2 regions of the Shewanella sp. SM21 genome follow, and region 2 is predicted to be linked to the other one. Evidence: riboswitches for the same ligand, from Rfam matches in the RefSeq annotation. Region 2 holds a riboswitch; the other holds the start of a gene.
The links. A riboswitch is a leader RNA that binds a small molecule or an ion and turns the genes downstream of it on or off. The one in region 2 is predicted to bind cobalamin.
Positions count from the first base shown of each region.

Region 1: another riboswitch for cobalamin. It lies ahead of L5L94_RS04405 (TonB-dependent receptor); the one in region 2 lies ahead of L5L94_RS05040 (ABC transporter ATP-binding protein).

Region 1 is NZ_JAKKRL010000003.1:28,540-45,063, forward strand. It holds gene L5L94_RS04370 (glycerophosphodiester phosphodiesterase family protein) at 1-76, opposite strand, end outside; gene L5L94_RS04375 (DUF3622 domain-containing protein) at 447-749, shown strand; gene L5L94_RS04380 (DUF3103 domain-containing protein) at 1,130-2,314, shown strand; gene azu (azurin) at 2,414-2,890, opposite strand; gene rbsK (ribokinase) at 3,184-4,095, opposite strand; gene rihA (pyrimidine-specific ribonucleoside hydrolase RihA) at 4,115-5,071, opposite strand; gene L5L94_RS04400 (hypothetical protein) at 5,306-6,748, shown strand; cobalamin riboswitch at 6,883-7,117, shown strand; gene L5L94_RS04405 (TonB-dependent receptor) at 7,226-9,187, shown strand; gene L5L94_RS04410 (HDOD domain-containing protein) at 9,467-10,195, shown strand; gene L5L94_RS04415 (LysR family transcriptional regulator) at 10,276-11,181, opposite strand; gene metE (5-methyltetrahydropteroyltriglutamate--homocysteine S-methyltransferase) at 11,382-13,652, shown strand; gene queG (tRNA epoxyqueuosine(34) reductase QueG) at 13,746-14,948, opposite strand; gene L5L94_RS04430 (substrate-binding periplasmic protein) at 15,123-15,920, shown strand; gene L5L94_RS04435 (diguanylate cyclase) at 15,917-16,524, opposite strand, start outside.
Region 2 is NZ_JAKKRL010000003.1:193,805-210,328, forward strand. It holds gene metH (methionine synthase) at 1-2,478, opposite strand, end outside; gene L5L94_RS05035 (histidine phosphatase family protein) at 2,747-3,472, shown strand; cobalamin riboswitch at 3,694-3,887, shown strand; gene L5L94_RS05040 (ABC transporter ATP-binding protein) at 3,987-4,862, shown strand; gene L5L94_RS05045 (FecCD family ABC transporter permease) at 4,859-5,989, shown strand; gene cobT (nicotinate-nucleotide--dimethylbenzimidazole phosphoribosyltransferase) at 6,198-7,280, shown strand; gene L5L94_RS05055 (adenosylcobinamide-GDP ribazoletransferase) at 7,386-8,174, shown strand; gene cobU (bifunctional adenosylcobinamide kinase/adenosylcobinamide-phosphate guanylyltransferase) at 8,171-8,797, shown strand; gene L5L94_RS05065 (cobyric acid synthase) at 8,903-10,522, shown strand; gene cobO (cob(I)yrinic acid a,c-diamide adenosyltransferase) at 10,567-11,190, shown strand; gene L5L94_RS05075 (DUF2235 domain-containing protein) at 11,398-12,432, shown strand; gene L5L94_RS05080 (cobalamin-binding protein) at 12,509-13,336, shown strand; partial or broken gene L5L94_RS05085 (NAD-dependent succinate-semialdehyde dehydrogenase) at 13,399-14,790, opposite strand; gene L5L94_RS05090 (glycerol dehydrogenase) at 15,015-16,133, opposite strand.

The DNA.
Region 1 (16,524 bases), 170 kb from region 2:
TATTGCAACCGGCTAATAAAGCGCTCGTGGCAATTAACAGGCCGAGTGAGAGCGACGAAATAGGGTGTAGTTTCATCAGATTTACCTATGAGCAATGATGTAAGTTATTAATATTAATCAGAAACTCTAAAGTGTTAATGTGACTGAAAAAGCCTATTTGTATGACATAAACAAGAATATATACCGTTTGCACGACGATTATCTAAGGCACGCTAGCTTGCGATAAACTGCCTTAGACAGAGGACGGTCGGGATATATGCACAGTGTTGCTTTAGATGTGAGCATTGACTCCACTGAGCGAGTCGATGAAACTGGCATGAATATTTTCATCTTGGCGATCTTTCTGGGCCGAAATCAAGTACACTGCGCTCCTTTTGTTTTATGATGAGCGTTTGGTTCGCTTGATAAGACAAACGTGACAAGCATCATTTAGGAAATAGAGCAGAATGAGCAAGGGCAAAAAATACGATTTTCGCGTGACACAGGGCGACAACGGTTGGAAAACTGAAATCACTCGTCGCATGACATCAACTAAAACAGTTGTGTCTAAGAGCCATGATGGCTTTGCGACTGAAGCCGAAGCGCAAGCGTGGGGCTTAACTGAATTACAAGTGTTTTTAGGCACGTTAACTGAGCGCAATAAACGTCGTTCAGAGAAACAAGCTAAAGCAAAATTAGCCGCTGCATTAGCGGCTGAAGCGGCAACTGATGCCGAAGATCTTGATGAAGATGATTTCGACGAAGAGTAACACTCATTCGTTTAACCTTGTCTTATCAAGCCAGTGTGACTGTTAGGGCGCGCATAACGCGTTCTGAAACGTCACTCTGGCGATGAACAGCAAAAGGCAGATCTTAAGATCTGCCTTTTGTGATTTTGTCGCTCGCGAAACTGTGCATATCAATTCATTTCATCCTATTTCCTCGTTTATCTTCATACACTCTGTTCGGCTGGACTGATCTACTGATGCTGTCATTAGCTTGTTTTTATCGCATTTAGCCGGGATTACGTACCCTATACCATTAATAATTAACGATAACTATTATCATTTGATTTACTTAGATGCTGCTCTGTGCTCATATGTAAGGAATTCGAACGCACGTTTAACTTTATCAAGGTAAGGGAACTCCTATGAAACTACTTCAATCCAGTTTATTGCTGTGTTTGTCGGCTTCGGCAACCCTGAGTTATGGCCAAGCCTTAGATGGAGAGGCGTTACGCTTACTACAAGCGTCGCTAAAGGATTCGACTTTGGATGCACAAGCGCAGTTAACCAATACTAAACGGGCATTGGCGTTAGATTTAAGCCATCAATATGCGCAGCTCGCGCCTATCTTACAGACTGAAATAAACCAGTATCAGTTAGCAGTGAATGCCGATGACATTCTGTCTCAGCGTAGGCTCAATGATAATGTGATCATCAAAGCCGATGCATCAATTCGCCGAGTGAAGGGCTTAAGTGCCAAAGCGGATTCTCTGGTGCAAGTGCGCCTGGCAGATGAAGCCATGTTGACCCCATGGCAGCAAGGTGAGTCTCCTTTATTTGCCTATGAGCCCGATGGTGACGAGAGTCAGTGGGATTATATTGAAGCCTTTGATATTCATGGGCAAGTGCATCAATTAGACGTGTATAACCTGCCGCAGCAGCCAGTGTTTGTGGTCGGTATCGATAGTAAAAAAGCCTTTGTGGCTGGCTTAGAGGTGATGCGGGCGACATTTGCCGAGGCGCAGTCAGCGAAAAAAGAGGGCGCACTACTGAGCCGTGCGCAAACACAGGCGGTGGCAGACAAGCCTATTTCAACCACAGTGATCAAACAGATATCCTTGAAGGATGACCATGAGCCGTGGATTTCTGGTCGTGCCGAAATTTACGGCATAGTGACTGGGGTTGATCCAAGCCGTGAAGAGCCTGTGCTCGATATCGTCGAAATGCCCTATTTAGATTATGCGGATACGACCTATTATCCGAATCAAATCATCATACATTGGGAGCGTTATCGTTGGGCGGCTGCGGACATGATCTTAATGGAGCATGACGATGGTACTAACTATAAAGTGTTGGCCACTAAGCTGTTGGAAGCGGCGGAGCAGATCTTAAAGTCGATCCCCGATCCTGAAGCTCAGGGTTATGCGCTGATCCCGCAAATCACCAATGGTATTTTAAGTGTAATGCCGGATGCTTGGTTCACCAATGACGATGACTTTGTCGATGTGTATTACACCTTACAGGAAGGGGGTGAATATCCTAACTTGAACGGCGCTAACGGTAATGCGACGACGAGCTTTGCGCCATTAGTCATCCAACCAAGACCATGATGGATTAGTGCGGCTAAATGCAATGGCTGAAATGTAAAAGCGGATCCTAAGATCCGCTTTTTTGTTTTTATCACTTAACGTTAGGCTAAGCCATTCACCTTAAGCTTTTAACTTGAAACTGCCTTGCATAATCGCCCAGTGACCTGGGAAGCTGCAGAAGAATTGGTAGGCTTCGGTGGCGCTCATACCGGCAGTGCTAAAGGTGATAGACGTTGATTCGCCACCGCCCACTAAATCTGTGTGTGCGATAACGCGCGTATCACCGGCTTTGACATAGGCTGCATCAGGACCGGCGCTCATACCTTCGGTCGCTACGGCTGACATATCGGCTGCCTTAGTTAATACCCAGTTATGGCCCATGGCTGCTTTTGGCAAAGTGCCTGAGTGGGTTAAGGTTAAGGTCACTTCTTTACAGCTTGCAGGTACAGACAGCTCTTTAGTGTCAAATTGCATTGCATCAGTGGCGGCAATTTTCAGTTCACATTCGTTGGCACTCGCTTGGCTAGCGAATAATAATCCTAGGCCGATTAGGCTAGTGCTGGTCACGTTACGTAAAGCTGTGCTTTTTGCTTTCATCTGGTACTTCCTTATTTGAACAAGGGTAGCCGAGCCGTTTTGACTCGGACATGCACCTGCTAGCATAAGCAATCTTCATTAAATGGGAATGAAATCAGCGTGTAAATTATGTATATGCAACTTTAGGTTGAAAGCTTGCATCGTTATTGGCGGCAAAATTGTTAGCGGTAAACATAGGTGAGTACTTATTTGGAGTGAACTAAGTACTCAGGAACTATTATTTATGTGTTTGATTTATAAATTATAATTTTTTGTTCTAACGCAGGGCGTCTACTTCAGAACGTCTTACGTTTTTAGTACGAAAGCTCCTGTCGATAGGGAATCGCACGTTGTGCGCCTGGGCGAGTGACAGTAATGGCACTGGCTGCATTGGCAAATCCCACGGCTGCAGCAATCGACATGCCCTCGCTTAAGCCCACAACTAAGGCGCCATTGAAGGTATCCCCTGCGGCGACTGTGTCTATGGCCTGCACTTCAAACGCAGGTATTAGCCCATTAAAACCTGGGCTGCTGATAAATGCGCCACGGCTACCTAAGGTAATGACCACAATCTTTACTCCCTGCTGGTGGAGAAGTTGCGCTGCCATGTGTGCATCATCAATATGGTTGATCTCAACTCCCGTTAAGGCTTCTGCTTCGGTTTCATTGGGGGTAATAATATCTACCCACTTGAGTACATCTTGGCCAAGTGCCGTCGCTGGAGCAGGATTTAGTACAGTCGTCACGCCAAGATTCTTGGCTATTTGCAGCGCCTTTGCCACTGTGGCAGCGGGCGTTTCCAATTGTGCTAACAAGTACTCCGCATTAGCAAACAGAGCGTAATGAGCTTCTAAGTCATCGGGTGAAAGGCTGGCGTTGGCACCTGCGGCAACGCCAATCGTATTCTCACCGTTATCACCGATAAAAATCATGGCAGTGCCTGTGCTCAGTCCGGCTATTTGGCGGATCCCTTCCGCACTGATGCCATCTTTCATCCAGCTTTGACGCATATCATCGCCGATACTGTCTTGGCCGAGATGGCAGATAAAATCAGTGCGTGAACCTGATTTGGCTAAGCGCGCGCAGGCGACGGCTTGATTGGCCCCTTTGCCGCCCTGTTCGAGGCGGTAATCTCGGCTCATTAAGGTTTGCCCTGCAGCGGGCAGGTACTCAAATTTCATCACATGGTCGGCATTTGCACTGCCGATAACGAGTATCTGGCTCATAGAAGACTCACTGTCATTTTTATCTGCGATTGAGATAAGTTGCATCATAGACGCGTAAACTGTCTACCAGTAAATCGACAAAGCCTTGCCTATCGATCCCAAACAGCACAGTCGCATTGGCGGCTTTACCTGTTAACTGATAGCGATCGACCACTGTCATGCCTAAGGTCAACTCACTTTGGGTTTCAATACTTACCCAGCAATCTTGCGCCTCAAATAGCTCAGGTTTAAGCAACCAAGCGATAGTGCAGGGGTCGTGCAATGGCGCACCAATAAAGCCCCATTTAGGATCTCTGTGGTAAATCATAAAGAAATCCAATAATTCGGCGACGCACTGAGCAATTGGATTTTGAATCGCGCGAATGCGTTCTATGTCTTCATCCATGATTTGTGCCTGATGAGTCACATCGAGCCCACACATAGTGATGGGAATACCGGATTTAAAGACAATATCGGCGGCTTCGGGGTCGACAAAAATATTAAACTCGGCGGCTGGGGTCCAATTACCGACACCGGCTGCACCGCCCATTAGCACTATGCGTTCGATCTTGGCGTGTAATTCGCTATGACTCGCCAGTAAAAGGGCGATGTTAGTCAGCGGCCCTGTGGGAATTAAGGTTACTGGCTGATGACTTTGGCGAATTTGCTGCGCCATTAATTCAACTGCGGTAATGGCTTGAGGACTAAAACTTGGATTAGGCAATGCAGGGCCGTCGAGTCCGGTTTCACCATGGACATTGTCGGCAATGATTAATTCGCGGGCTAATGGCTTGGCGGCGCCGCCAGCGACAGGAATATCACTGCGATTTAATAAGGTTAAGATCCGCAGGGCATTATTGAGCGTTTTATCCGGCGTTTGGTTGCCGGCACTAGTGGTGACGGCCAGTGGAACCAGCTCTGGATGGGCGAGAGCTAAAATGAGCGCAATGGCGTCGTCATGGCCGGGATCGCAATCCAGAATAATAGGGCGAGTCATACTGTTACTCCTTTAAACAGCGGTGATGGGGGCTTAGAATAGCATGCCATCAGTTAGGCGCTAGCCTGTGTAGGGGACTTGCAGAGTAAACTGTGAGCATTTTCGTCTTTTTATCAACAAGCTGCTAGAATTCTGCCCATTTTTGACATTAGGCGATGTTAGGTCAATCCATTCTCGCTCTGTCCGCTGCACAACATTGAATGACATCTCCAAGCAAATATAAGGAAATAAGTAATGCTCACTCATCGAATCACTTGGCCTAAGGTTTTACTCGTGGGCATGGTTGCCATGCAGATCTCTGGCTGTAGCGATCCTCAACCTATGGCCGTTGTGGAAAGTAATAACGAGTCATTGCTACAGTTTGATAACGGTAAACTCATCCAATTTAAGGAAAATCCGAGTCCACAGTATCGCCATATTCCCTGTGATTTACCCGCAGTCGAGACTGTGGTCACCAACAGTTCGGCCTTTGCGGCGTTAACAAAATCCGGTGAGGTGATCACTTGGGGTGACAGTTATGCTGGCGGTGATAGCCGCGAGGTGACGGAGCAGCTTAAGCGAGTTAAGCAAATCGTCCCAGTTAAGGACGGGTTTGCCGCGCTACGTCAAGATGGCACTGTGGTGTACTGGGGCAATGCGGGGAAATATAGCCTCGACAAAGCCCTACAAAACCGCATGACCAATATTACCAAGTTGTTCGCCAATCAAGAGGCCATTGCCGCCCTTGATGCCAATGGCAAGGTGCATACTTGGGGTTATGGCCCCTACGGCGGCAATAGCTTACATGTGCAGGATCAATTAGTTGATGTTGTCGATATCTTTGCCAGAGGACGCAGTTTTGTCGCCCTCAAAAAAGAGGGCAGTGCTGTGATTTGGGGGCAGGTTGAAGAGTCGACCAATATGAAAAAGTTACTCCCGCAGCTTACTGATGTGGCGAAGATCGAATATTTTCAACACACCTATGCCGCCTTGAAAAAGGACGGCACTGTGGTGAGTTGGGGTTGGCGCAGTGATGCTTACTCGATCCGCAGCGCCTTAAAGGATGTGGCGAGTATGACGGCAAACAATTGTGCCTTTGCGATTTTAAGTCCTACGGGGGATGCGCATTTTTGGGGCGATGGGATTAACTGTGGTGTCGATTGGATTAAAAAAACCAATATCACAGGGGTAAAAGAGATTATCAGCATTGGCTCAGGCTTTTTATTACTGCGGGATAAGGCCGTGCCGCAAATAGTGGCCGACGATACTGATTACGCTCATATGTTTGGGTTTCACTATGCCCAAGAGATTCTTGATAAATATTGGCAGGAAGGCAGCGTCATTACTCGAGGGCCTGCCTCCTTTGTGTTTACGCGTCCCGATGGCAAAGTGGTACCTGTTGGTTATCGCGCCAACCGTGAAAATGTGGAGAAGTTGATTGCACGTATTCCGCGACTCACTTGGTTAGATGGCGCAAATGACGGTTATGTTGGCATCAGCGAAAAGGGGGAGCTGGTCTCTTGGTCGATGAATTTGCCAATGTTTGACAAGTCGCCGGTACAACCTGCTGACTCGTTAGTGATTAAACCGCTGGATTTTACCCCCGTTGCCCAATGCGAAACCCCTGAGCAGCGTCAGGCGATTTTGAGCAAAGACAGACCAAAACCTGCGGCAAAAAACTGGGATGGCGTTTTCTAGCTCATGTGAGTTTTCTCGCTAACTTGAGATTGATGGACTTTCATCCGTATAGACGTCTATAATGCGCGCGCTCAGGTCTGATATGCTCTGAGCCTTGTTGGGCGTTAACAGGTTGTACGCCCTTTGAACCTAATTTTGAGTCAACCTTCTGTGGTGCTTGCGATGATAGCGTCGTGAGATAATCGGGAAGCCAGTGAAATTCTGGCACTGCCCCCGCAACGGTAAAAGGTGAGAGAGGACCGCGTTTGATTGGTGTGTTCAAGACAGAACCCGAAAGTCAGAATGTGAAAGGTCAGTCTCGTGTTAATCCAACTTTAATGGATTAACATAGCCTAAGTCCGGAGACCGGCCCTAAAGGTGTTTTTGAGATTTCGGTGGGCAGATCTCAAAATGCGATAATCACCGTCAGTATTTACGACTGAATTAACGGTATCGTGGCGTCAATGCCCCGTTTTCCTTGCAGGAGTTAAAGGTAAAATGGGAACAAATCCAACAAAAATCGCGCTGCTGATCGGCAGCCTTTGCAGTTTTTCAATTATCGCGCCCGTTATGGCGGCTGACGATACCAGCACAGCTAAAGTCGACGAGCATCTTGTCGTGATCGGCCGCTCTGATAAGACCCCGTTAAATATTGCCGCCAATGTGAATGTGATTGATGCCGCTGCGATTGAAATGAGTGGCGCGACTAATTTGACCGACGTCTTACGTGGTCAAAGCGGTATTCAAATTTCGGATAACAATATTGGAACTAGCTTTGCGATGCGCGGTTTTAGCGCCAGCACTGCCGTTAATAACACGCTGATTTTACTTGATGGTCGTCGTCTCAATAATATCGATATCGCCGCACCTAGCCTTAATGCCATTCCGCTTAATCAAGTGGATCGTATTGAAATTTTATCGGGTAGTGCAGGTGTACTTTATGGCGATCAAGCCGTGGGTGGGGTGATTAATATTGTCACTAAGTCCCCTGAAAATACTGGCGGCAGCGTGCAGTTATCTGGCGGTAGTTTTGATACCTATGAAGGTCGTGGTGATGTGTCTGGCGCGATCAACAAAGATTGGCGTTACTTTTTCACCGGTAGTTACAACCAAGGTGACAACTATCGCCAGCATAATGCCAACGAAACCGGCTCTATTCTTGGCCGCATTCAATATAAAACAGCCACAGACTCCTTCTTTGTTGAAACCAGCTACTACGATAACGATCGTGAAAATCCGGGCTCGCTTACTGAAAAGCAATTTAAAGACGATCCCCGTGCTTCATCAAATAAGGTAGAGTATGCCCACGAGATGACCACTGCGGCGCGAACGGGTTACCAGCATCAGCTTAATCAAAACTGGGCGCTGGCGGCGGATTTAGATTATAGCGATACCTTGGTGTCTTCTCTTAATTGGGGGGCGAACAGCCATAACACACGCTCACTGTTAATGTTTAGCCCTAAAGCGTTAGCGAATTACAGTACGCGTCAAGGCGAGCTAAACCTAGTCACAGGTTTAGACATCAGCCGTGGCAAGGCTGATTTTGACACTATGGCGCGCAGTAATGTGCAGCAAATGCAAAGCGCCTATCTACAAGCTACAGTGCCTTTAAGTCATACTTTAAGTTACGTTGTGGGTGGACGATATGCGCGGGTGACCGATGAGTTAGTCGATGGCAATGTTTATCCTAATGGCATGGATTTAGACGAAAATGCCCACGCATTCGAACTGGGTTTAAATTACCGCCCAACTGCGGAGCACAGACTCTATGTGCGCGCCGATGATAACTTCCGTTTTGCCAAAGTGGATGAGCAAGCTTATACATCGCCGGGCGTATTTGGCTTAAAGCCGCAAACAGGCCGTTCCTATGAGGCGGGTTGGGATTGGGCTGTCGCTAGTCAAACCCTGCGAGTCAGCCTATATCGTCTCGATTTAGAGGATGAAATTGTTTATGACTCGAGTGCAGTTAAACCCATAGGTGGAAATTTCAACGGTGCAAACGTAAATGCCGACGCTTCTCGTCGTTATGGCGCGGGTGCCGATTGGGATTGGCAGATCACTAAAGCGCTGCAACTCGGGCTAGAGTATAACTATACCGACGCCGAATTTACCGATGGTGCTAACGATGGCAAAGAGCTGTCTTGGGTGGCAAAACACACGGGACGCGGTTATGTCAGCATGGATTTTGCTGAGCATTTCCAAGTATTTGCCGAAGCTATCTACACGGGTGATCGTTTTATTGAAGGCGATAACGCTAATCAAGGTGATAAGCTAGCAAGTTACGTGCTTGGTAATTTAGCCTTGAATTATAATCGTGATGCTTGGCTTGCAAGTCTGCGTATCGATAATGTATTCGATAAAGATTATGTCAGTGCAGGTTATTACGGTGGCGATTGGGGGGATAGTTACTATTCTGGTCGAGGCCGTGATATTCGTTTCACTGTGGGCTACCGCTTCTAATTATTAATGAGCTATCTAATAACAAAGCCAGACTGAGTCTGGCTTTTTATTTTTTACGCTGAGTTCAAAGAATAAATCTTAAAATAGGTATAGTCTTGAATATCGTTTTAGTAGAGTGGTTTAATTGTCGTTATCTATAGTGTTAGCGGGCAGTCATCACTAAATAGGAGTAATTTATATTTTACTCTGCTGTTTATGGCTGAAATTCTTAGTATTTTAGGTATGATGTGAGCTGTAACCGAATCATCTTATTGTTAATAAACAGGTGTAAAGTGTCTTATGACTGATCTTGAGCAACAGGTTTTTACTCAAGTTAGAGCTATCATAGCGAACGAAGAGCAAGTGATTGGCCGCCGAGGAATTCTAATTCCACTCAAAAAAGCGATCCTTGCTGAAGGCGACATTCGTAATGTGATTGACATTATCTCGAGCGATCCCGCATTGGCAGCGCACATGCTTATGCGCAGTAATTCCGCACAGGCTGCTGTAGTGGAAAATCACAAAACTCGTTCGTTGAAAGAAGCTTTGATCCGCTTAGGTCAAGTTAATATCTATCGCTACGCTTTTACGTTCTATTTAAAAGAACGCCTCGATGAACTGCCACAGCCCTATAAAAAGTTGGTCCAAGGTTATTGGAAGCTGACTGAAGATATTGCAACGGATGCGGTAGATAGCTTAGCGGATATGGAAGGTGTGGAGGTTGATGCTGACGAAGTACAAACCTTAGCTCTGTTCAGTGTGTTCGGCCAAATTATCGCACTGACCGCATTTGCCTATTTAAATGCTAATGCCGAACAGTCATTTCCTTTAAGTGTGATTAAGTCATTGATTGATAATCAACAACAGACCTTAACCATCGAAGCGTTCGAGGCGTTAGATCTCGATCAGGATCTGCGTCAAGAATTTATGATCGCCCATAATTTGCGTCAGACCCGTAATCCTAATTCATCAGGGTTGATACTGCGCCGTGTCTTGTCTATGCGTGGATTGTTGATGAATCCGCTGTAATTTGTCGATGCTATGAAATAGTCATTTGACTCAATAAACAAGCCTGCATTCGCAGGCTTTTTTATTCAATGTCACCCGCATTAATTCGTCTTCTGCTGGCGGGATAAACCTTCCCTCGCCACCAGTTGTAACCAATTTTGGATCAATGCAGAGTTAGCACTGTGGCGGCGATAGGCACCAAATAGCGGTCGTTTCAGGCCTTCTTGGCCGAGTTTTACCGTAGCGAGACTCAGTCCATGTCCTTCATTAATCGACCAGCTTGGCAGTGCGGCTATGCCGTCTTTACAGGCGATGCGTTGCAATAACATCATGGTTAAATCACAGGTTTTTTGCTCGCCCGCCTCTATGCCCGCAGGCTCTAAAAAGTGGCGATAAATATCTAAACGTGTCAACGGCACTGGATAACTGATAATAGGCAAGTGTGCTAATTGCTTAGGGGTGACATAGGCTTCTTTCGCTAAAGGATGATCCTTAGCAACCACTAACCTCACTTCAAAATCAAACAAATGCTGGTAGGCGAGTGAATGCCCAGGCACAGGATCTGAGGTTAATACAATATCCAGTTCACCCATTTCTAAGGCATTGAGCGAGTCGAACAGATGACGGCTCGACAAGTCTAACTCGGCTGCCGGATGATCTTGCCTAAATTGCTCCATTACAGGCATTAACCAGCGAAAACAGCTATGGCACTCAATGCCGACACGCAACTGATTGGTTTCGGTTTCCAGCCCATTCTTCAAATCTGTCTCGGTTTCTAACACTTTAGGCAAAATTTCTTCGGCCAGATGCAGCAGGCGTGCACCTTCTTGGGTGAATGACAGTGGCTTACTCTTACGCACAAAAATGGGCGAGTTAATCCTTTGCTCCAACTCCTTAATCTGGTGGGAGAGGGCGGATTGAGTGACAAAACGTTTTTTGGCTGCGCCCGCCAAACTGCCGCTTTCTTTCAGGGCCATTAAGGTTCGCAGGTGTCTTAGTTCGATCATGTTCACTCCAAGTGAATTTCGCTCATGTTGTGCTTGAAATCAATTCGGTTGCTGGAATAGAGACTAACACAATAAACTTCTAGACGTCCAGACGCCCATTGTTATTTATCAAGGCTGAAGTGCTGAAAAGTGCCAAGAGAAAACAATCTGGTGGGTGCAAGTGCCGAATATGGCTTATCTCAAATAAAGGAAGATAGAGTATGCAATTAAATAGTCTTGGTTTTCCCCGTATCGGGCGTCGTCGTGAATTGAAATTTGCTTTAGAAAAATACTGGCGTGGTGAGAGCACTCAGGCACAATTACGTGAAGTGGCGAGTGAACTTCGCCACACCCATTGGCAGTGGCAAGCTGCTGCTGGCATTGAGCAAGTTCCCGTAGGTGATTTTGCCTTTTATGATCAAGTGCTGACCTTAAGCGCGACTTTAAATGCCATTCCTGAGCGTCATCGTGGTGAAGGGGCAATCGATCTCGATACTTTATTCCGTGTTGCCCGCGGCAGAGCGCCAACGGGCCAAGATGCGCCAGCTTCTGAAATGACCAAGTATTTCAATACTAACTATCATTATTTGGTGCCAGAGCTGACGCAAAACCAAGAGTTTTCTATTGCTTACGAGCAGTTTTTTGATGAAGTCAGCGAAGCGCAAGCGCTAGGCTATAAAGCAAAACCTGTGCTACTCGGCCCTGTTAGTTACTTGCACCTTGCTAAAACTGTGGGTCAAGAGTTCAATAAGTTAAGTTTATTGCCTAATTTATTAACTGCTTATGCTGACATCTTGGCGCGTTTCGCTGCTCAGGGAGTGCAATGGGTACAGCTCGATGAGCCCATTCTCGCATTGGAATTGGATGGCGAATGGCAAGCGGCGATCACTGAGGCGTATCAAGCCCTCAGCATTACGAAGGTGAAGATCCTTCTTACCAGTTATTACGGCGGTATCGCACACCATCAAGCGCTGGTATCGGCCTTACCGGTCGCGGGGTTGCATGTCGATTTAGTCACAGCGCCGGATCAATTGGCGGTCTTTGCTAATGCGCTTGGTCAAGATCAAATTCTGTCGGCGGGTGTGGTCAATGGCCGCAACGTGTGGGCGGCAGAGGCGGATTTGATTGCCGAACGCATAGGCGCGGTTGCCCGTGATCTCGGAGATCGCTTGTGGATCGGTACTTCTTGCTCACTCCTGCACAGCCCTGTGGATTTAGAGGTGGAAGCCACGCTTGAGCCCGCGCTGCGTCAACAACTCGCGTTTGCGAAGCAGAAATTACTCGAACTGGCCAATGTGCGCCAATTGCTACTGGCACCTGAATCAGTCGCGGCAAAAGAGATTGTGCAAACCTGTTTGGCGCGCCGCGAGGCGAAAGCGCAGGCTGCCGACAGTCAAGTGATTGCCCGCGTTGCCGCGTTGACATCTGCCGATTATGAGCGCGTCAGTGATTTCAGCGTACGCCAAGCAGTGCAGCAGCAGAAATACCGTTTACCTCTGTTGCCGACCACCACCATTGGCTCCTTCCCACAAACACCAGCAATCCGTGGACTACGCAGTCGCTGGCGCAAGGGCGATCTGAGTGATGCACAATATACAGAGCAATTACAACAAGTCACCCGCGATACTATCGACCGCCAGCTTAAACTTGGTATCGATGTACTGGTTCATGGTGAGGCCGAGCGCAACGATATGGTGGAATACTTTGGTGAGCAGCTTGCGGGCGTTGGCTTTACCAAAAATGGTTGGGTGCAAAGTTATGGTTCACGCTGTGTTAAGCCGCCGTTGATCTATGGTGATGTTAGCCGTCCAAAGGCGATGACGGTTGATTGGGCCGAGTTTGCCCAAAGTCTCACCGACAAGCCTGTAAAAGGCATGCTGACTGGCCCGGTGACGATTCTGCATTGGTCATTCGCCCGTGAAGATATCGGCCGCGATGTGATTGCGACTCAGCTGGCGCTGGCGATCCGTGATGAAGTGGTGGATTTACAAAATGCCGGTATTGGCATTATACAAATCGATGAGCCCGCCTTCCGTGAAGGTCTGCCATTGAAACAAAGTGAATGGCAAGCCTACTTAGATTGGGCGGTGAATGCCTTTAAACTCAGCGCTGCTGGCGTGACTGATGAGACTCAAATCCACACCCACATGTGTTACAGCGAGTTTAATGACACCATTGCCGCGATTGCCGCCATGGATGCCGATGTGATTACTATCGAGACTTCGCGTTCACGGATGGAGTTACTCAACGCCTTTGAAGATTTTGAATATCCAAATGAAATTGGCCCCGGTGTGTATGACATTCATTCGCCAAACACTCCAAGTGTGGAGGCCATGGTGCACTTAATCGAGAAAGCGGCGCAAAAAGTGCCCGTACGTCAGCTATGGGTTAATCCAGATTGCGGCCTAAAAACCCGTACTTGGGATGAAGTTGAACCCGCACTGAAAAACATGGTCGATGCCACGCGAGAACTACGTCGCCGCCTTGGTTAATATTATGCTTGAGTGAAATATTTTTTTACTGAGCTTATTGAATTAGTAACAGCGGATGCTTATGCATCCGTTGTTTATTGCTTGCCGATTGACTTAAGCATCTCGCGGTAAGCCTTTTTCGATAATGCGCACCATGCGCTCGGTTTTGCGGCGGGCTTTTTGTTGTTCAGTTGCTGCGCTTTCAGCAAGGCGCGATTGCTGGGCATTAAGCGCCCATTCAATATGCTCACGCACTATCTCATCGATATCTTCGCTGTGATTGCGGGCGTTAAGTGCGGCAATAATGCTTGGGCTCGCGGGAGCGTTACCCAGTGCTACTGCAATATTACGTAGCCAACGTTTATGTCCAATGCGACGAATGGCGCTGCCTTCAGTTTGTTTAAGAAACTCGGCCTCGCTCCAAGCAAAAAGGCTGAGAAGGTCAGGTTGCTTTAACTGCGGACGAATATGAAAGTCAGTTTCTTCAGTCAGCGGCGCTTGGCGATTGATGGGACACGCGAGTTGGCAATCATCGCAGCCATAGATGCGATTGCCCATGAGTGGCCTAAATTCTTCGGGAATAGCGCCCTGCAGTTCAATGGTGAGATAGGAAATACAGCGTCTGCCATCGACCACATAAGGTTCTACGATTGCACCCGTTGGGCAGGAGGTAATGCAGGCGACACAAGTGTTACAGCCTTCTTGAATGGGAATATCCACAGGTAGAGGCAAATTGATCAGTAGCTCACCTAAAAAGAACCAACTGCCAGCCTCATGGTTGAGTATGAGTGAGTGTTTACCTGTCCAGCCTATACCGGCTTTTTCTGCTAAGGGGCGCTCAAGTACAGGGGCTGAGTCAACAAAGGGGCGAAAGTCAGCGGCATCGAAACCGAGAGCAACTAACTCTGCACTGATTTGATCTCCGAGCTTTTTAAGTCGAGCGCGGATCAACTTGTGATAGTCGCGACCTCCGGCATAACGGGAAATATAACCTAAGTTGGGATCGGTGAGATTCGTTGCAAAGCCAGCTTCGGGTGGCAAATAGTCCATCCGTACGGAGATCACCCGCACTGTGCCCGGATGCAGTTCTTGCGGGCGAGCGCGCATCATGCCATGGGTAGCCATATAGGCCATTTCGCCATGAAAACCTTTGTCTAGCCATGCTTGGAGTTTGGCTTCTTCAGCGGTTAAATCCGTATCGCAAATGCCAACCTGCGCAAATCCGAGTGCTTTTCCCCACGTTTTAATTTGCAGAGCGAGCCGCGACAGCATGCTGGCATAGGATTGGCTTGGGGTTTGATTGACTAAAGTTGACATGAATTGATTGCAGCGAGGCTCTTGGCTAGGTGGCAATATGATAGCAGTTTTCACTTATTGAGGACGAGTTTACTCAGAAGGGGGCGTGAGGCGATATTTTCTTTGGGGTATTTGTTTATTTGCTGTTGGGATTGAGTCTATGATTAGGTCTACTGTTTATCGTTTGGTATTCGTATGCTGAGTGCGATTCCCCTTAGGGCGTGTTTTCTTGCGATGAGCTTATTAGGCCTGATGCCTAATCTTGTTTTTGCGGCGCCTGACAAGTTGAAATTGGTGACCGAAGCTTGGCCTCCCATGAGTTACGAGCAAAATGGTGTGCCGCAAGGTTTTGCGGTGGACTTAGTCAATACCTTGCAATCAAGACTGGGTCAGAGTGAAAAAATCGATGTGTTACCTTGGGCTCGGGCGTATTCGATTGCTAATACCTCTGCGAACGTTTTACTTTTTGCTACGTCAATTAATGATGAACGAGCTGAGCAGTTTGATTTTATCGGTCCTATTGCGACCAGCAAAATTGCATTGTACGCAAGGGCGGCAGATCCTATCGCTCTCGATCAACTTGCTGAACTTCAATCGACAGATATTGTGGGGGTTTATCGGGAATCGGCGGGTGCGCAGTTGCTACAACAAGCGGGCGTGGATAATTTGCTGGTGGCGAGTTTTCCACAGCAATCGGCGAAACAGTTGCTGTTTTCTCGAATTCGTTTTTGGTGCCAAGCGGATCTTGCGGTAAAGCAGATACTCGAAGAGGTTGGCGCGAGTGAGACAGATATCCGCCAAGTGTTTGTGGTATCGGAGATTAATCTCTATTTAGCTTTTTCTAAAGGGACGTCGGCGGAAACCGTTATCAGTTGGCAAACAGAGCTTGAGAAAATGAAAGACTCGGGTGAATTTAGTCGTCTGTATCAGACATGGTTTGGCACTTTGCCACCGCCATTACAACATCAAGTGTTTTGGCATAAGGCCGTTTAATTCTCTCTTAAAGCCTCATTATTGGCTGATTTCACACAATTTCTGCCCGCATTTTTAGCCTCATAAAGAGCATTGTCGGCCCGCTTTAGCAAGGTGGCAAAATCTTTATCTTGATATGCATCTTCCGTATTATTTTGTGGTTCTAAAGTGGCGACACCAGCGCTAACGGTTAATTTGAGTTCTGCTGGTAAATTCTGTGCGCTAAGGCGGCTAATATGGTTCTGCAATTGATGCGCCAGCGCTAACGCACCTGTGGCGTCAGTGTTAGGCAATAGGATTAAAAACTCTTCACCACCGATGCGGCCAACGAGGTCTTTATTACCTGATAAGGCTCGGCCTGCATTTGCAATGGTCATAAGGGCGCGATCGCCTAATTCATGGCCGAAGTTATCGTTGATTTTTTTGAAGTGATCCGCATCAAAAATAATCACTGAAAAAGGGCTTTGATGTTTTAAGGCTTGCTGAAAATATTTCGCGGCTTGGGCATAAATATGCCGACGATTAGGGAGTTTGGTAAGATAATCCGTGAGGGCAATAACTTGCAGTTGGCGATTTCTATGTACTTGTTTATAAGCGAATATAGACACTATCGTCAGGATAAAGC
Region 2 (16,524 bases):
CAGACTCGGAGTGATGAGGCCCGACATGCCGATGATATCGATATTGTGTTCTTTCACGGCGTCGAGAATTCTCTCCACCGACACCATCACGCCTAAATCGAATACCTCAAAACCGTTACAGGCGAGCACCACGCCGACGATATTTTTACCTATATCGTGCACGTCACCTTTTACCGTCACCATCAAGATCTTGCCGTTAGATTGGCCTTCGACCTTTTCCAGCTCGATATAGGGGTTTAAGTAGGCCACGGCTTTTTTCATTACCCGCGCCGATTTCACCACCTGCGGCAGGAACATCTTGCCCGAGCCGAATAAGTCGCCGACCACGTTCATGCCGTCCATCAAGGCGCCTTCAATCACATCCAGCGGACGTTTTGCTTCTTGGCGAGCGGCTTCGGTATCTTCATCGATAAATTCGGTAATGCCTTTCACTAGCGCATGGGATAAGCGTTGGCTCACTGGCCAGCTGCGCCATTCTAAATCTTCTTTCTTGCCCACCTGCGCGCCATCACCGCGGAATTTCTCTGCGATTTCAAGTAACTGCTCGGTATTACTTGAGCCTTCCACTGGGCAGGGCAAGTTAAGCACCACGTTTTCGACCCGCACTTTAAGCTCAGGATCGATATCGTCGTAAATGGCTAACTGGCCCGCGTTGACAATCCCCATGTCCATGCCGACTTTGATGGCGTGGTACAGGAATACGGCGTGAATCGCTTCGCGCACTGGGTTGTTACCGCGGAACGAGAACGACACGTTCGACACGCCGCCCGAAATCATCGCGTGGGGCAGGGTGGTTTTAATCGCTTTAATGGCATCAATAAAATCGACGGCATAGTTGTCGTGTTCATCGATACCTGTGGCGATGGCGAAAATATTCGGGTCGAAGATGATGTCTTCTGGCGGAAAGCCGACCTTGTCGACCAGCACCCGATAGGCGCGGGTACAGATTTCGATTTTACGCGCCTTAGTGTCGGCCTGACCTTGCTCGTCGAACGCCATGATAATGGCCGCCGCGCCGTAGCGTTTCACTAAGGTGGCTTGCTCGATAAACTTGGCTTCGCCTTCTTTGAGGGAAATAGAGTTAACTATGCCCTTGCCTTGAATACATTTGAGGCCAGCTTCGATCACTTCCCATTTGGATGAGTCGATCATAATAGGTACGCGGCTGATGTCGGGCTCAGAGGCAATCAAGTTTAAAAACTTGTGCATGATCTCGGCGCCATCGAGCATGCCTTCGTCCATGTTGATGTCGATGATTTGCGCGCCGCTTTCAACCTGCTCGCGGGCGACATCGAGCGCCTGCTCAAACTTGCCTTCTTTGATCAACTTTAAAAACTTGGCTGAACCTGTAACGTTGGTGCGCTCACCCACGTTAACGAACAGGGATTGGGCGTCGATAGTCAGTGGTTCCAAACCTGCCAAGCGGCAAGCGACTGGAATGTCCGGCAAAATACGTGGATCGTGACGGCTCACCGCTTCGCGGATCACGCGGATATGTTCAGGCGTACTACCACAACAACCACCGATAATATTGAGCATGCCTTCGCGCGCCCAATCTTCGATCACGTTCGCCATGTCCTCTGGGGTTTCATCGTAACCGCCAAACTCGTTCGGCAGGCCTGCATTCGGATGCGCCGACACATAACACTCACTGATGCGGGATAATTCTTCCACATAGGGGCGCAATTCTTTTGGCCCAAGTGCACAGTTAAGACCGATAGATAAGGGCTTGATATGGCGAAGGGAATTGTAAAAGGCTTCGGTCGTTTGGCCAGTCAGTGTGCGACCAGAGGCATCGGTAATGGTGCCCGAAATCATGATCGGCAATCTGTCTTTAGAATGCTGACCAAATAAGTCATCAAATACGGATTCAATCGCAAACAGCGCGGCTTTGGCGTTTAAGGTATCGAATATGGTCTCGACCATAATGATATCCGCGCCGCCCTCAATCAGCGCCTTAGTGGATTCTTTGTAAGCAGTCACTAACTCATCGAAGCTGACGTTGCGATAGCCTGGGTCGTTCACATCAGGGCTAATCGAACACGTACGGTTAGTGGGGCCTAACACACCGGCTACGTAGCGTGGAATGCCTGTGGCAGCAAAGGCTGCATCACAGGCTTCACGGGCGAGGCGCGCGCCGACTAAGTTAATTTCGGCGGACAGCGACTGCATGTCGTAGTCGGCCATGGCGATGGTGGTGGCGTTAAAGGTGTTGGTTTCAATGATGTCGGCACCGGCGTTTAAGTAGTCGGTGTGAATTTGTTTGATGATGTGAGGCTGTGACAAGACCAAAAGGTCGTTGTTACCTTTGACATCCGTATGCCAATCTTTAAAACGTTCGCCGCGATAGTCCTCTTCTTCCAGCTTGTAGCCTTGGATCATAGTGCCCATGGCACCGTCTAAGATCAGAATGCGCTCTGCAAGCTGTTTGCGTATGTCTGCCAATATCTGGCTGGCTTTAGTAGAGGGTATCGTCATAAATAGTTACCTTAAATACAGCTAAGTTAAGTCCAAAAATCGGCCATTGTTATGCTAAGTGCATTTTATTGTCGTCAGCCGACATTTTTTGAATACTTGTTCTTAAAATTTTTTTTGGACATTTAAACGTATAGACGTCCATAATACGCGACTTATGATTGTCAGGGCAAGATGAAAGTCAAAGGCATTAGGAGCGAGAATCGAGAATCAAGAATTTAGGCCCTTGGCTTGAGTTCCTAGTATCTAGCCCCTAACTAAAAAGGCATATATGAAACAAGTTCGATTGTTATTGTTGCGCCACGGTGAGTGTGAAGGCGGCGCTATTTTGCGGGGTCGTGTGGATATGCCTTTAAGCAAAAAGGGTTGGCAACAAATGTCGGCAGCAGTTGAGTCACAGGCCAGCGTGTGTAGCGCGATTTATAGCTCGACTTCACGCCGCTGCGCCGATTTTGCCCACGCTTTTGCCGCCGAGCTGCATTCGACGGCGGCACTGATATCTGAGTCAAGGCCATTGCAGGCGCAGTGTTTGTCGGGTTTACAGGAAATTGATTTTGGTGATTGGGACGGTTGTCGGCTCGATGACCTGTATCAACAAGAGGGCGAACACTTAGCGGCGTATTGGCAAAACCCTTGGCAAAATCCGCTGCCCAATGGTGAAACTATGGCAAGTTTTGAGTCGCGGGTGAATGGGACGATTGACCAGATACTCGCCGCCGAGTTTGAACGATTGACCCTTGACTCACATAAAATGGGTAATGAAAACAGTGCCATTAATGAAACCGCTGATAATATGCCTGCCACTCAAGTGTGGGTCGTGACCCACGGCGGGGTGATCCGTCACTTAATGGCGCGTGCCTTAGGAGTTGAACGGGCGGTAGGGTTTTATAGTCAACTCGATTTACCCGTGGCGGCCGTGGTGAGCATTAATGTGCTGCAAGATGAACAGGGTGCCTGCTATTGGCGTTTAGATTGGCCGAGTGGGCGCAGGTGTTGAGGCCTTATTTCACGACCTAGGCGCTATCATGTAGGCGTGATCGTTTGGCGAGAATAAGCTGATATGAAAATATTCTGATTTAAACAGCATTGCCTAATGGGATAGATGTAGGATAATGCTTTTCCCTGACGTTTGAACGAGATAGCGTATTACATGCGCAATGAGTGATAACGTCGCAGAAATAGGTGTTGGGAATAGACTCTCTTTGTTCGAATCGCTCCGTTGTTTTTATTCACAGTGGCGTTGTTAACAAAGAGCATATCAACCCAAACATAATAGGGAATCGGGGAGCTGCTCGTCAGTCAGCCCGAACTGTGCCCGCAACTGTGAGTAGTTTAAAGAAGCACCTAGATTCTAGAGCCTAGCTCCTTCTTTTCTACAAGTCAGGAGACCTGCCTATTTCTGTTATCGCTGCGTGCAGCCTTAGTTCTCGAGCGGGTGACTCGAGGGAGCAGATGACAATGTGCACAACCTTTTTTTATAAAGGTTTGGACTCGATAGGAGCGCCGCTTAGGTGAAACTTTCCGCAATCCAAACTAACAGCCCCGTGAATGACACTAACCCATCATCGAGCCCGTCAGTCGCGCTCAATGTGAGTCATTTGAGCTGGTGTATCGATGGCAAAACCATACTTTCCGGTATTAACTTTACGCTGCCAACGGGGCAGATGCTGGGGCTGATTGGCCCTAACGGTGCGGGCAAGTCCAGTTTGCTGCGCTGTTTGTATCGGTTTGTTCGCCCGACTCAGGGCAAAATTACCCTTTTCGATCAAGATATTGAGCGCTTGTCGCCCAAGGCGTTTGCCTGTCGCGTCGCCGTAGTGCAGCAGGATACACCGCACTATTTTGACCTCACCACAGAGCAATTGGTCAGCATGGGCTTAACGCCGCATAAGGGTATGTTCGATACCAATTCGAGCTGTGATACTGAGCGTATTGCTAAGGCTTTAGAGAAAGTAGGCTTGAGCCATAAGATGCACCAACAATATGAGCACTTATCTGGCGGTGAAAAGCAACGCGCCTTGATTGCCCGTGCCATAGTGCAGCAGCCGCAGCTTTTAATCCTCGATGAGCCAACGAACCACCTCGATGTGCGCTATCAAATTCAAATCCTCGAATTGGTGCGTAGTCTTGGGATTAGCGTGATTGCCTCAATTCATGATCTTAATTTAGCCAGTGCCCTGTGCGATAGTTTGTTGTTGATCCATAACGGGGAAGTCAGCGCTATGGGGACGCCAACCGAAGTATTAACCGAGGCGCGAATTAGCGATGTGTTTGGCGTGTGTGCTCAGGTATCGCCCCATCCACAACATAAAAAGCCCTTAATCAGCTATTTTTATGGTTACCACCATGTAGATCATGGCCTGAACGAGCGAGGCGAGGGTGGATGACTCAGGGGAGTAAACAATATTTCATCTCATATTTGGGGCGTATCGTGACACCGTTGACGAGACAACAACTGATGCTGCTCGTATTAGGTATCATCACTTTGATAACGCCTATTGCCGCGACGAGTTTTGGTGCGGCGAACATCAGTTTTACTGATGTTATTCAAGTGTTTATCAATAAGGCGACGAACCTCACTCAAGCCAATGGCATGACTGAGCGCATTGTGATGGAGCTCAGGCTACCGCGCATTTTACTGGCTTTTGTGGCGGGTGCGGGTTTGTCACTGGCGGGCAGTGTGTTGCAAACCGTGACTCGCAATCCGCTCGCCGATCCCTATTTGTTTGGCATTAGCTCTGGCGCGTCCTTTGGTGCTGTGGTGATGTTGACCTTATTCACTGGCTCTGGATTTTTTGATAATGCGGGCATGGCGGCACATTCTGGGCTTTTTAGCGGTTCGGGCGCCTTGTCTGGTTTGCTTTGGTTTAGCTTGCCCTTGGGCGCTTTTATTGGCGCCAGTTTGTCGGTACTGATAGTGCTTGCTTTGTCTGGGCTTGGGCTCAATAGCCAAGTGGAGCGCATGTTGCTCTCTGGTGTGGCGACCTCCTTTATGTTCGGCGCATTAACGAGTCTGCTGCTGTATTTCGCCAGTCCGCAGGCGACAGCCTCTGTGCTGTTTTGGAGTTTAGGCAGTTTCGCTAAGGCCAGTTGGTCCTTGTTAGTACTGCCGACACTGGTGATTGGTGCGAGTTTATTCATTATTTTAGGCATGAAACGGCAGATCATGGCGTTGCAGGCGGGGGATGAAACGGCGCATACCTTAGGGGTGAATGTGCCTAAGCTGCGGCTCAATATGTTGCTGCTCTGCTCCTTGATTACCGCTATTTTGGTGGCTACATGCGGCGGTATCGGTTTTGTCGGGTTAATGATCCCCCACACAGTACGCATGCTGTTTCCCGGTCGTCAGCCGATTTTATTAACGGCGCTGGTGGGCGGATTATTTATGGTGTGGATTGATGTATTAGCGCGCTGTTTATTGGGTAATCAAGAGTTGCCCGTGGGCATTATCACGGCCGCCATAGGTAGCATGTTCTTTTTGCTGATTTTACGTAAGCGTAGAGTCATGCCGTAAATACAAGGTCATGCCGTAGTCACCTAGTCAGGACGTAAACCCAGAGTTAAGTCGTCATCTTTGAGTCATGCCGTAAGTGCAGACTGACGGGATAATCAGTATTTCTGTTGATATCCCACCCGCGATTGGAAATGCACAATTGGACATGTTCGTCATAGACGCGGGATGCGTTGTGGTTATTTAATGTAGATTACAAAGTGGAGTGTGGATGTCTCAGTCAGCCGTGTCTTTTCAAATAAGCCTTGTGAGTAAAGCGCAGGATCTGGTGATTCTGCAGAAAATTGATCTTAAGACTAAGCCGCCCGGCGCCTTAGGTCAGCTCGAATCCTTAGCCTTGCAGATTGCCCGCGTGCAAACGACTGATTTGCAAAAAACGGAGCAGCCACAAACGGATGTGCTCAAAATAGTCCATCCAACTATGTTAGTGTTTGCGGGGGATCATGGCATTGCCGCAGAAGGCGTGTCGATTGCCCCTAGCGAAGTGACTCACCAAATGGTGCAAAACTTTGCCCATGGCGGCGCGGCGATTAACGTTTTTTGTCGGCAGGTGGGCTTTAAGCTCGAAGTGATCGATTGCGGTATGTTAACGCCAGTTGAAGGAGTTGAAGGTATTATCGATCAACGTCTTGGCGCTGGAACGGGGGCAATCCATTTAGAACCCGCGATGACGTTGGAAACCGTCGATAAAGGCTTTGCTATGGCGCGCGATTTGATTGAGCGTCACCATCAAGCGGGTTGTAACTTAGTCGCCTTTGGTGAAATGGGCATAGGCAATACCTCCTCTGCTGCGGCCATTATGGCGGCGATTATGCAGCTGGATGTGATTGATTGCGTTGGCCGTGGTACTGGCATTAATAGCGAAACCTTAGAACGTAAACTGATGCTGATTGAGCTCGCGTTATTGCTGCATCAAAGCGCTTTAACTGGGCCTAAGTCAGTGTTAGCTTGCCTAGGAGGCTTTGAAATTGTGCAGATGACGGGGGCTATGTTAGCCGCCGCCGAACGTAAAATGCTGGTGGTCGTGGACGGTTTTATCGCGACAGCGGCGGCATTAGTCGCAGTGCAAATCGCCCCCAATGTGCGTGATTATTTGATTTTTGCCCATCAATCCGATGAGCAAGGTCATCTGCGAATGTTAGAATTTTTGCAGGCTAAACCTTTATTATCCCTAGGGCTGAGATTAGGCGAAGGTACGGGGGCGGCGTTGGCATTGCCGCTTATTCAAGCCTCAGTAAATTTTTACAATCAAATGGCGAGTTTTAGTGATGCGGGGATTGAGGCTGTTGTATGATGTGCTCTGCTAAGTCGCTTATTTTACTTATTTAAAATAATAGCCTTTAGCCAACCGTTTTAATTTTAAACCTTGCAGCAAGTGTGAATTCACTAAGGATGCTTTATGTCAGAACGCGAAAGCTGGCACAAAGAGATAGATTTATTTTTAGTTGCCATGGGCTATTTTACCCGCATTCCTATGCCTAAGTGGGTCGAAGTCGATAGCGATAAGTTGAATAAGGCCAGCCGTTATTTCGGTCTCGTCGGTCTTCTGGTCGGTTTGTTAAGCGCCATAGTGTTTTGGCTGACGCAGAACTGGCTCCCCGCTGGCGTTTCTGTTCTTTTAGCTATGTTGGTTGGCGTCTTGCTCACGGGCGGATTCCACGAGGATGGCCTCGCCGATACCTTCGACGGTTTTGGCGGGGGTTGGACGGCTGAAGACAAGCTGCGGATCATGAAAGACTCGCGCCTTGGCAGTTATGGCGCACTGGCACTGATGTTGGCCCTGCTGCTGAAATGGCAGTTGTTAGTCGAGTTGGCCCTGTACGATCCTGTAGTCGCGGGTTCTGCACTTATCGTCGCGCACACAGTGAGCCGTGTGGTATCAGCCAGTATCATCTTTAGTGAAAAATATGTCCGCGATGACGAGACCAGTAAGTCTAAGCCGCTATCGCAACATCAAGGCATTAATGAGCTGCTTATCCTGATCGCCAGCGGCGTATTAGTGCTGTTATTCCTCAAGGGGTTAGCGGCATTGTCATTGCTATTGGTGATGATAGGACTGCGCCGTTTGATCATAGTGATCTTTAGACGCCAGATTGGCGGTTACACGGGTGATACCTTAGGCGCGGCGCAACAAATATCTGAAATCGTGTGTTATTTTGTATTGCTCGTTGTGGGTAACATACTGTGATCCACCTCGTCCTAGGCGGCGCCCGTAGCGGTAAGAGTCGTTACGGCGAAGCCTTAGTGCGTCAGTACACTGCGCTTGGCTTCGATGCCTGCTATGTGGCGACGGCGCAGGCGCTAGATGATGAAATGGCGACACGTATCGCCAAGCATCAAGCGGGACGATCGGACGATGGTATCGAATGGCAATTGTTTGAAGAGTCGCTCGCCCTCACTGCACTGTTAAAACAGTTAGCAAAACCTGGGCGAGTGATTTTAGTAGACTGTTTAACTCTTTGGTTAACGAATCAATTACTTGCATCGAACGTTAACATCGATGATGAACCCGCGCCGACTGAGTGGAATGCGACTGACTTTGCCGTTTCACCCTCTGCCACTTCAACCTCTGACGATAAAGCTCATGCGAGTTGGCAGGCCGAGAAAACCGCTTTTGTGGATTCCCTCGTCGAGCTTGAGGGAGTGGTGATTTTGATCAGTAACGAAGTCGGTTCTGGCATAGTACCCTTAGGTGAGTTGAGCCGACAATTTGTCGATGAAGCGGGCTGGTTAAATCAAGCCGTGGCGACCTTAGCGGATAATGTCACCTTAGTGGTCGCTGGTTTACCCTTAGCATTGAAACCACTTTAGACTTTGGGCTCAGTCCACGTTTTAAGCTTAAGTTGCATACTTAAGTGATTTTTAGACTGAGCTGTTATGTTAATGACTGCAAACTAGAATAAGCCTTTTAAACCTATGTCCTCTCCAAACACAGACAACACAGCCTGTGCTAATGCACTCGATACCGCTGACACACCTGTAGTTAATACGCTTGCGGTTAATTCACCTCGGCGCGCGGCAGTCTTGATGGTGCAGGGCACTACATCGGATGCGGGCAAGAGCACCTTAGTCGCAGGCATTTGTCGTTTGCTCGCCCGTCAGGGGATTAAGGTTGCGCCCTTTAAGCCGCAAAATATGGCGCTCAATAGCGCTGTTACTGTCGATGGCGGCGAGATTGGCCGCGCACAGGCCTTGCAAGCCGTGGCCTGTTATCTTGAGCCCCATACCGATTTTAATCCCATACTGCTTAAACCAAGCTCGGACACGGGCGCGCAAATTATCGTTCATGGCAAAGCCCTGACAACACTCGAAGCCTCGGCCTTTTTTGGGCCTAAATCTAAAGATTACAAGGCAATGGCGCTTGGCGCTGTGCTGGAGTCCTTCGAGCGATTGACGGCCCAGTATCAAACCATAGTGGTTGAAGGCGCGGGTAGTCCGGCGGAGATCAATCTGCGTGAAGGTGATATTGCTAACATGGGATTTGCCGAAGCTGTGGATTGTCCAGTGATTATCATTGCCGATATCGATAAAGGCGGCGTATTTGCCCATTTGGTCGGGACCTTGGCTTTATTATCAGAATCCGAACAGGCGCGGGTAAAGGGCTTTGTGATCAATCGTTTCCGTGGCGATATTAGCCTGTTGCAATCTGGCCTCGATTGGCTTGAAGCTTATACAAACAAGCCTGTTTTAGGTGTGTTGCCTTATCTGCATGATTTACATCTCGATGCCGAAGATGCGCTGATAAGCTCGCCGACCAAAGGCGCTAACAGCCGCTTAAAAGTGCGGGTATTAGTGTACCCAAGGATCAGTAATCACACTGATTTTGATCCGCTGCGGCTGCATCCCGATATCGATTTTGACTATGTGTCATTGCAAACTCAAGCCGCGAGTCACACCACTCATTTGCCCGCCGCCGATGTATTGATCTTGCCCGGCAGTAAGAATGTGCGCGCCGATTTGGCCTTTTTACGCCAGCAAGGCTGGGATAAAGATATTGCCACACACCTGCGTTACGGCGGCAAAGTGCTCGGCATTTGCGGCGGTTACCAAATGTTAGGCCAAAGCATTGCTGATCCCTTAGGCATTGAAGACAGTGCGGGTGATACCGCAGGACTTGGCTACCTGCCGCTGAGCACAGAACTCAAAGCCGAAAAACAGTTACGGCGAGTGAGAGGTGAGCTAACGTTACTTGGGCAAAAGGTTGCTGTTAAGGGCTATGAAATCCACTGCGGTGAATCAAGCTATCTTATCCCTAGGCTTGAACAAACGAATGCGCCCTTGCAGTTAATCCCTGAATCCACATCTGTGAGCTTTGCCGATGGCCTGCAAAGTGATGACGGGCAAATCCTTGGCACTTATTTACATGGGCTATTTGATAGCCCTGATGCGTGTCAGTTGATTTTACGTTGGGCGGGATTAAACGATGCTAAGGCGATAGATATCAATCAAATACGTGAGCAGCAACTCGATCGTTTAGCCGATGTGTTAGCCGAGCATTTAGACATGCAAAAATTACAGCCAATTTTAGAAGCATAAGTTTTAAAAGCAGACATTTTTAGCAGCAGAGTGAAGAGAAGACCATGACAGCACAGAACGACAACGAACAAGCGCAAATCAAGGCCGAACGCCACAAGGCTCGCCAACAGAAAGTGAAAGCCGGTGTGGATGCTAAAATTGCCGCCGCCCAAGAGGAGAAGGGGATTCTGCTAGTGTTAACCGGTAACGGTAAAGGCAAATCGACCTCAGGTTTTGGCACTGTTGCCCGCGCCGTCGGTCACGGTAAAAAAGCCGCGATAGTGCAATTTATCAAAGGCACTTGGGAGTGCGGTGAGCGCAATTTACTCGAAGGTGCAGGGGTTGAGTTTCATGTAATGGGCACAGGTTTTACCTGGGAAACCCAAGATAAAGAAAAAGATACCGCCGCCGCTGTACTCGCTTGGGAAGCCGCCGAAAAGCTGCTGCAAGATGAGAGCATAGATTGCGTGATGCTCGATGAACTCACCTATATGGTGAGCTATCACTATTTGGATGTGGAACGTGTGCTTAGCGCACTTAAAAATCGCCCACCGATGCAGCATGTGATTATCACTGGCCGCGCTTGTCATCGCGCGATTATCGAGCTGGCTGATACTGTCAGCGAAGTGCAACCGATTAAACATGCCTTTGAAGCGGGTATCAAGGCACAGCAAGGTTTTGATTACTAATTGAACCTTAAATGTCGGCGCATAAGTGACGCAGCATTGTTGGTTGCAATGTTAAGTAAGACGCGCGAATGGCTTTAGCACAGGCATAAAATGCGCTAAGTTTGAGGACTATTAACTGCCTATTAGCAACTAGCGACAATTTGTTGTTAGTGACTATGGGTTAGCCTCTAGCCGTTCAGTGTTCAAAGCGTTCTCAAGGATGATCCTATGAATAAGCGTATCGTGATTTGTGCCGATGGGACTTGGAATCGGCCCGAGAAAGATCTTAAGGTCGATTTCCCAACCAATGTGCTGCGCCTCGCGCGTGCTATCAGCCCGATAGCGGCTGATGGCAAACCCCAGCAGGTATTTTATGATTGGGGCGTGGGTTCCTATTACGATCAAACCATCGGTGGTGCGACAGGGCGCGGTTTGCATAAAAACATCATGGATGGGTATCGCTATATAGTGCAAAACTATTCCCCTGGCGATGAGATTTATCTCTTTGGTTTTAGCCGTGGTGCTTACACTGTGCGTTGTTTGTGTGGCTTGATTAATAACTGCGGCATACTTAAACGCCCCGATGCGGCGTTGATTCAACAAGCTTTCGATCACTATAAAAAAAGCAGTGCGCCCTTTGCGCCTGATGGTGAAAAATCCCTCGAATTTAGAGCTAAATACAGTCATGAATCACGGGAAATCAAGTTTGTTGGTGTGTGGGATACCGTGGGTGCTATGGGGATCCCTATTTCATTTTTAGGCTTGTTCGAAGATAAAGACGAGTTTTACGACACTAAAATTGGCCGCAATGTGCGCGTTGCCCGCCATGCCTTAGCCATAGATGAACACCGCAGTGATTTTGAGCCGACTATTTGGCAACTACGCGACAATATGGACATGCAGCAAGTGTGGTTTGCGGGCGCCCATAGCAATATTGGCGGCAGTTATAAACCCGATAAAGACGGTTCATTGTTGTCGGATATTGCACTGTTGTGGATGATATCCGAGGCGCAGAAATTTAATTTAAGCCTAGAGCCACACTTAGCCGCGAGTGTGCATCCAAATCCGCTCGCGACCTTACATAACTCGAGACGCAGTTTTTATCGGATAAAACAGGAATATTTACGACCACTCGACCCTGAGCAAGTCCCAGTACTTTTGCATCATTCGGTGAAGGCCCGCTGGGATCAAGATCCTCAGTATCGCCCGAAGAATCTACAAACTTATATCGAACACTATGGCTGGCCAGAGCAGCTAGTTTAACTCTATAACCCCAAGTGACCTGAAGAGACTACGCCTGCATCTTCAGGCGGTTTGGGGATAAATACTAAGGCATATCATGATTAAGCGACACTTAGCTGGACTCTTTTTGGGGCTCAGTCTATTTCTTCCCCATAGCGTATTGGCGCAGCCCGCTAAACGCATTATTGCGCTCTCGCCCCATGCGGTGGAAATGCTTTACGCCATAGGTGCGGGCGATACGATTGTGGCCGCAACCGATTATGCGGATTATCCCGAGGCGGCAAAAAATATCCCGCGTATTGGCGGTTACTATGGCATTCAAATGGAGCGGGTGATGGAGCTTAATCCCGATCTGATTGTGGTGTGGGATTCGGGTAATAAAGCCGAAGATATCAACCAGCTTAGGACGTTAGGATTTAACCTTTATGGTAGCGATCCTAAAACCTTAGAAGGCGTCGCCAAGGAGCTTGAAGAGTTAGGCCAACTTACGGGGCATGTTGAAGAAGCAAGCAAGGCTGCGGCCGCTTATCGCGCTGAACTTATCCGATTGCGGGTTGAAAATGCTAAAAAATCAGAACCTAAGGTATTCTATCAACTCTGGTCGACCCCCTTGATGACAGTCTCTAAAAACAGTTGGATCCAACAGATCATCAGTGTGTGCCATGGACAAAATGTGTTTTACGATGCCGCCAGTGATTATCCGCAAGTCAGTTTAGAAAACGTCTTGCTGACCTTGCCCGAGGTGATTTTGCAAAGTGGGGAAGAAGGTAATGTGAAAGGGGTTGATTGGCGCCAATGGCCAGAAATTCCTGCCGTGAAGAAACAGCATATTTATCAACTCAATGCCGATTTATTACATCGCGCGACGCCCAGAGCTTTACTCGGCGTTCAAGCCTTATGTGATGCCTTGGATAAAGCACGTTAAATAAAACGCCTGACAGATTATTCCGTCAGGCGTTTAGTCAGATGTTGCTATTTTCTAAGCGTTTAGAAAGGCGCGTTGATGTCGACCACATTAATAAGCTTGTGGTTTACAAACTCTTTCAATCCTAAATCAATCAACTCGCGGCCATAACCTGAGCGACGTACGCCACCAAAGGGTAAGTCGGCCTTGACCATAGTCGGATGATTAACAAACATCATGCCTGTGGAAACCTGCTTAGCGACCGCCAGCCCGCGTTGGGTATCGGCGGTAAACACTGAGCCACCCAATCCAAAGGGCGAGTCATTGGCGATGGCAATCGCCGCTTGCTCATCTTTCACCCTGTGGATACTGGACACTGGACCGAAGAATTCCCAATAGTAGGCTGGGTTATCTGGCGTCAAGTTTGTTAGTATTGTTGGCTGCACAAAGGCGCCTTGCTGCGGCACTTTAGGCCCCACTTCGGTCGCGGTTGCGCCGTGTTTTACGGCATCACGGATTTTCTGCTTTAGCTCATCGGCTGCGCCTTGGGAAGACAGTGGCGCCAGCGTAGTGGCCGAGTCCATAGGATCGCCTGCTTTTAGCGCTTCAATCCCCTTGATATAGCCCTCCATAAATTCATCGTAAATGGCTTCAACTAAGATCATCCGCTTAGATGATGTACAGACCTGCCCCGCGTTCCAGTGACGGCCAAACACAGCCCAGTCGATAGTTTTAGGCAGATCGGCATCTTCAAGTACGATAAAGGCATCTGCGCCACCCAGTTCTAGGGTGGATTTTTTCAGTGCCTTACCCGCCAGAGCGGCAATGATCGATCCCGCATCTTCTGATCCCGTGAGCGCAACACCATGCACTTTGGGCGAATTGATGATCTGTTCTATCTGCTCTCGTGTGGCATACAGATTTTGGAATGTACCTGAGGGCAGTCCGGCATCGCGCATTAAGCCTTCAAAGGCCGCTGCGCACTGGGGCACGTTGGATGCATGTTTGAGTAGTAAGGTATTTCCGGCTGCAAGCTGCGGCGCTAAGATGCGCGCAATTTGGTAGTAGGGAAAGTTCTAAGGTTCGATAGCCAATAATACGCCCAGCGGTTCGTTAACCAGTATTGCTTCACCTTCGGCGGGATCGGCAACCAGCAGTTTTTGCGGTGCCAGCAGTCGCTCGGCATGTTCGGCGTAGTATTCGAAAATTTGCGCCGACAGTTCGACTTCAGCTTCGGCTTCTGCTGTGACCTTGCCCATTTCTAAGGTCAGTAGATTGGCGTATTTGGACTTGTTGTCTCTGAGGATCTTCGCTGCCTTAGACAGTATTGCGGCCTTGTCGGCAAAGGGAGTGGTTCGCCAGCTTAAAAATGCCTGATGGGCGGATTCTATCGCCTGTGTGACTTCGGTATCTGTTGCATTTGGAAATTCTTTAATGAGCTTTCCCGTAAAGGGATTGGTTGTTGCATAAGCCATATGTGCCTCCAAGCGTTTAACAAATAGAGCGTAAATGCCAGCTTTGGCATCGAGGGTGGAAATGTCTTGTTTGTTGTGGGCTCCCTTACCATTGATATGTGGCAAGGAAGCCTAGGATGAACGGTAAACTCGTGTGGTAGTAGGAACTATCTCAGTAGTATTAATCAATTAAATCAAATTGATAGATGGTTGCCATCTACGGAGTACACGTCATATTGTTACGGTTAACAAGCTTCAGCTGTTTTATAGCGTTCAGCCATGGCATTGGCGGCTATGATGGCTTGATAGACATCATCTGCGGTTAATTTCATCGGCATATTGCCCATAGTATCGCCCTCAGCACAGGCTATCTCAGCCACTTTGCGCCACTCGGCCTCGATAAAGGTTTTCAGCCCTAAATCTGCGAGTGTGAGCGGCAGTCCTGCCGTTTTGATAATACGGATAACGTTATCGATTTCGGCTTTGGGGGCATTTTCGAGCACGAGCTGAGTTAGCAGCCCAAAGACGACTTTCTCGCCGTGCTGAGCTTTATGTAAGTCTGCCACCGCTGACATACCATTGTTTACGGCATGGGCGGCGGCTAACCCGCCTGCTTCTGCACCAACACCACTGAGATAGATGGTGGCTTCAATGGTTTGCTCTAGCGCAGGTGTGACTATTTTGTTTTTAACGGCGTCCATAGCAGCTTCAACATTTTCAGTCAGTAACTGATAACAAAGTTGGGCCAATCCCAGCCCTGTGCGGGAAGGCTTTTTCAGGACTAGGTTGACGCCATCCGATTGATAGCAGGCACGAGCTTCAAAATAGGTTGCCAGTGCATCGCCTATGCCTGCCGCAAAAAATCGGGCCGGAGCCGCGGCGATAATGGCAGTGTCGGCAACGACAGCATCTGGGTTCTGTGGCAGAAACAGATAGCGTTCAAACTCACCTGTTTCGGAGTAGATCACTGCAAGTGCAGTACAAGGCGCATCGGTTGAGGCAATTGTGGGGTACAAGATGACAGGCCGTTTTTGATAGAAGGCGACGGCTTTGGCGGCATCTAAGGTTTTTCCACCGCCAACTCCAACAATAACGTTGGTATGATGCTGTTCTGCCAGCGCGCCTAAGCGCTTTATCTCGGCTTCGCTGCACTCATAGTTGAATTTTTCGAGGTGGCTGCTGATCCCATTTTGATCTAGCCCAGCGACCGCTTCATTCTTCACGCGGCTGAGGATAAATTCATCGCAGATGATAAAAGCATTGTCACCAAAGTCCTTAACATAATCATGCATTTGAGCTAATAGGCCCTTGCCGATAATGAATTTTTTAGGGGAAGTGACGGTACGTGGAACGACAGTGCTCATAGAGCCTCCTTTGCACTTATGACGGTTATCCTTTCATTCTTACCCTAGCATACGCCTAAATTAATGTCATAGCATGAATGGTGGCAATGTTTTTATTGCTAAGCGTAAATTACTACTTTAGTGCTTAATTATTAGATTAATAATGTGGTTTATTGTTTTATTATTCGAGTTAAATGCTTTGGTTTTTCCCTGATTTAAGGCAAGGATAGGGCTCAGAGAGCGAGGCGATCTAAGCGGGCGAAGAGATGTCAGATCTCAAAAAAGCTAACGGTGGATTGTGCGAATAACGGTAAACGTCTGCTGTCTAAACACAGGATAGTCATTAATCTAATGGGATTTTATTACCTTAAACTCGTCCCAAGTCTTGCTCGGTGTTCATGCTTTATGTGAT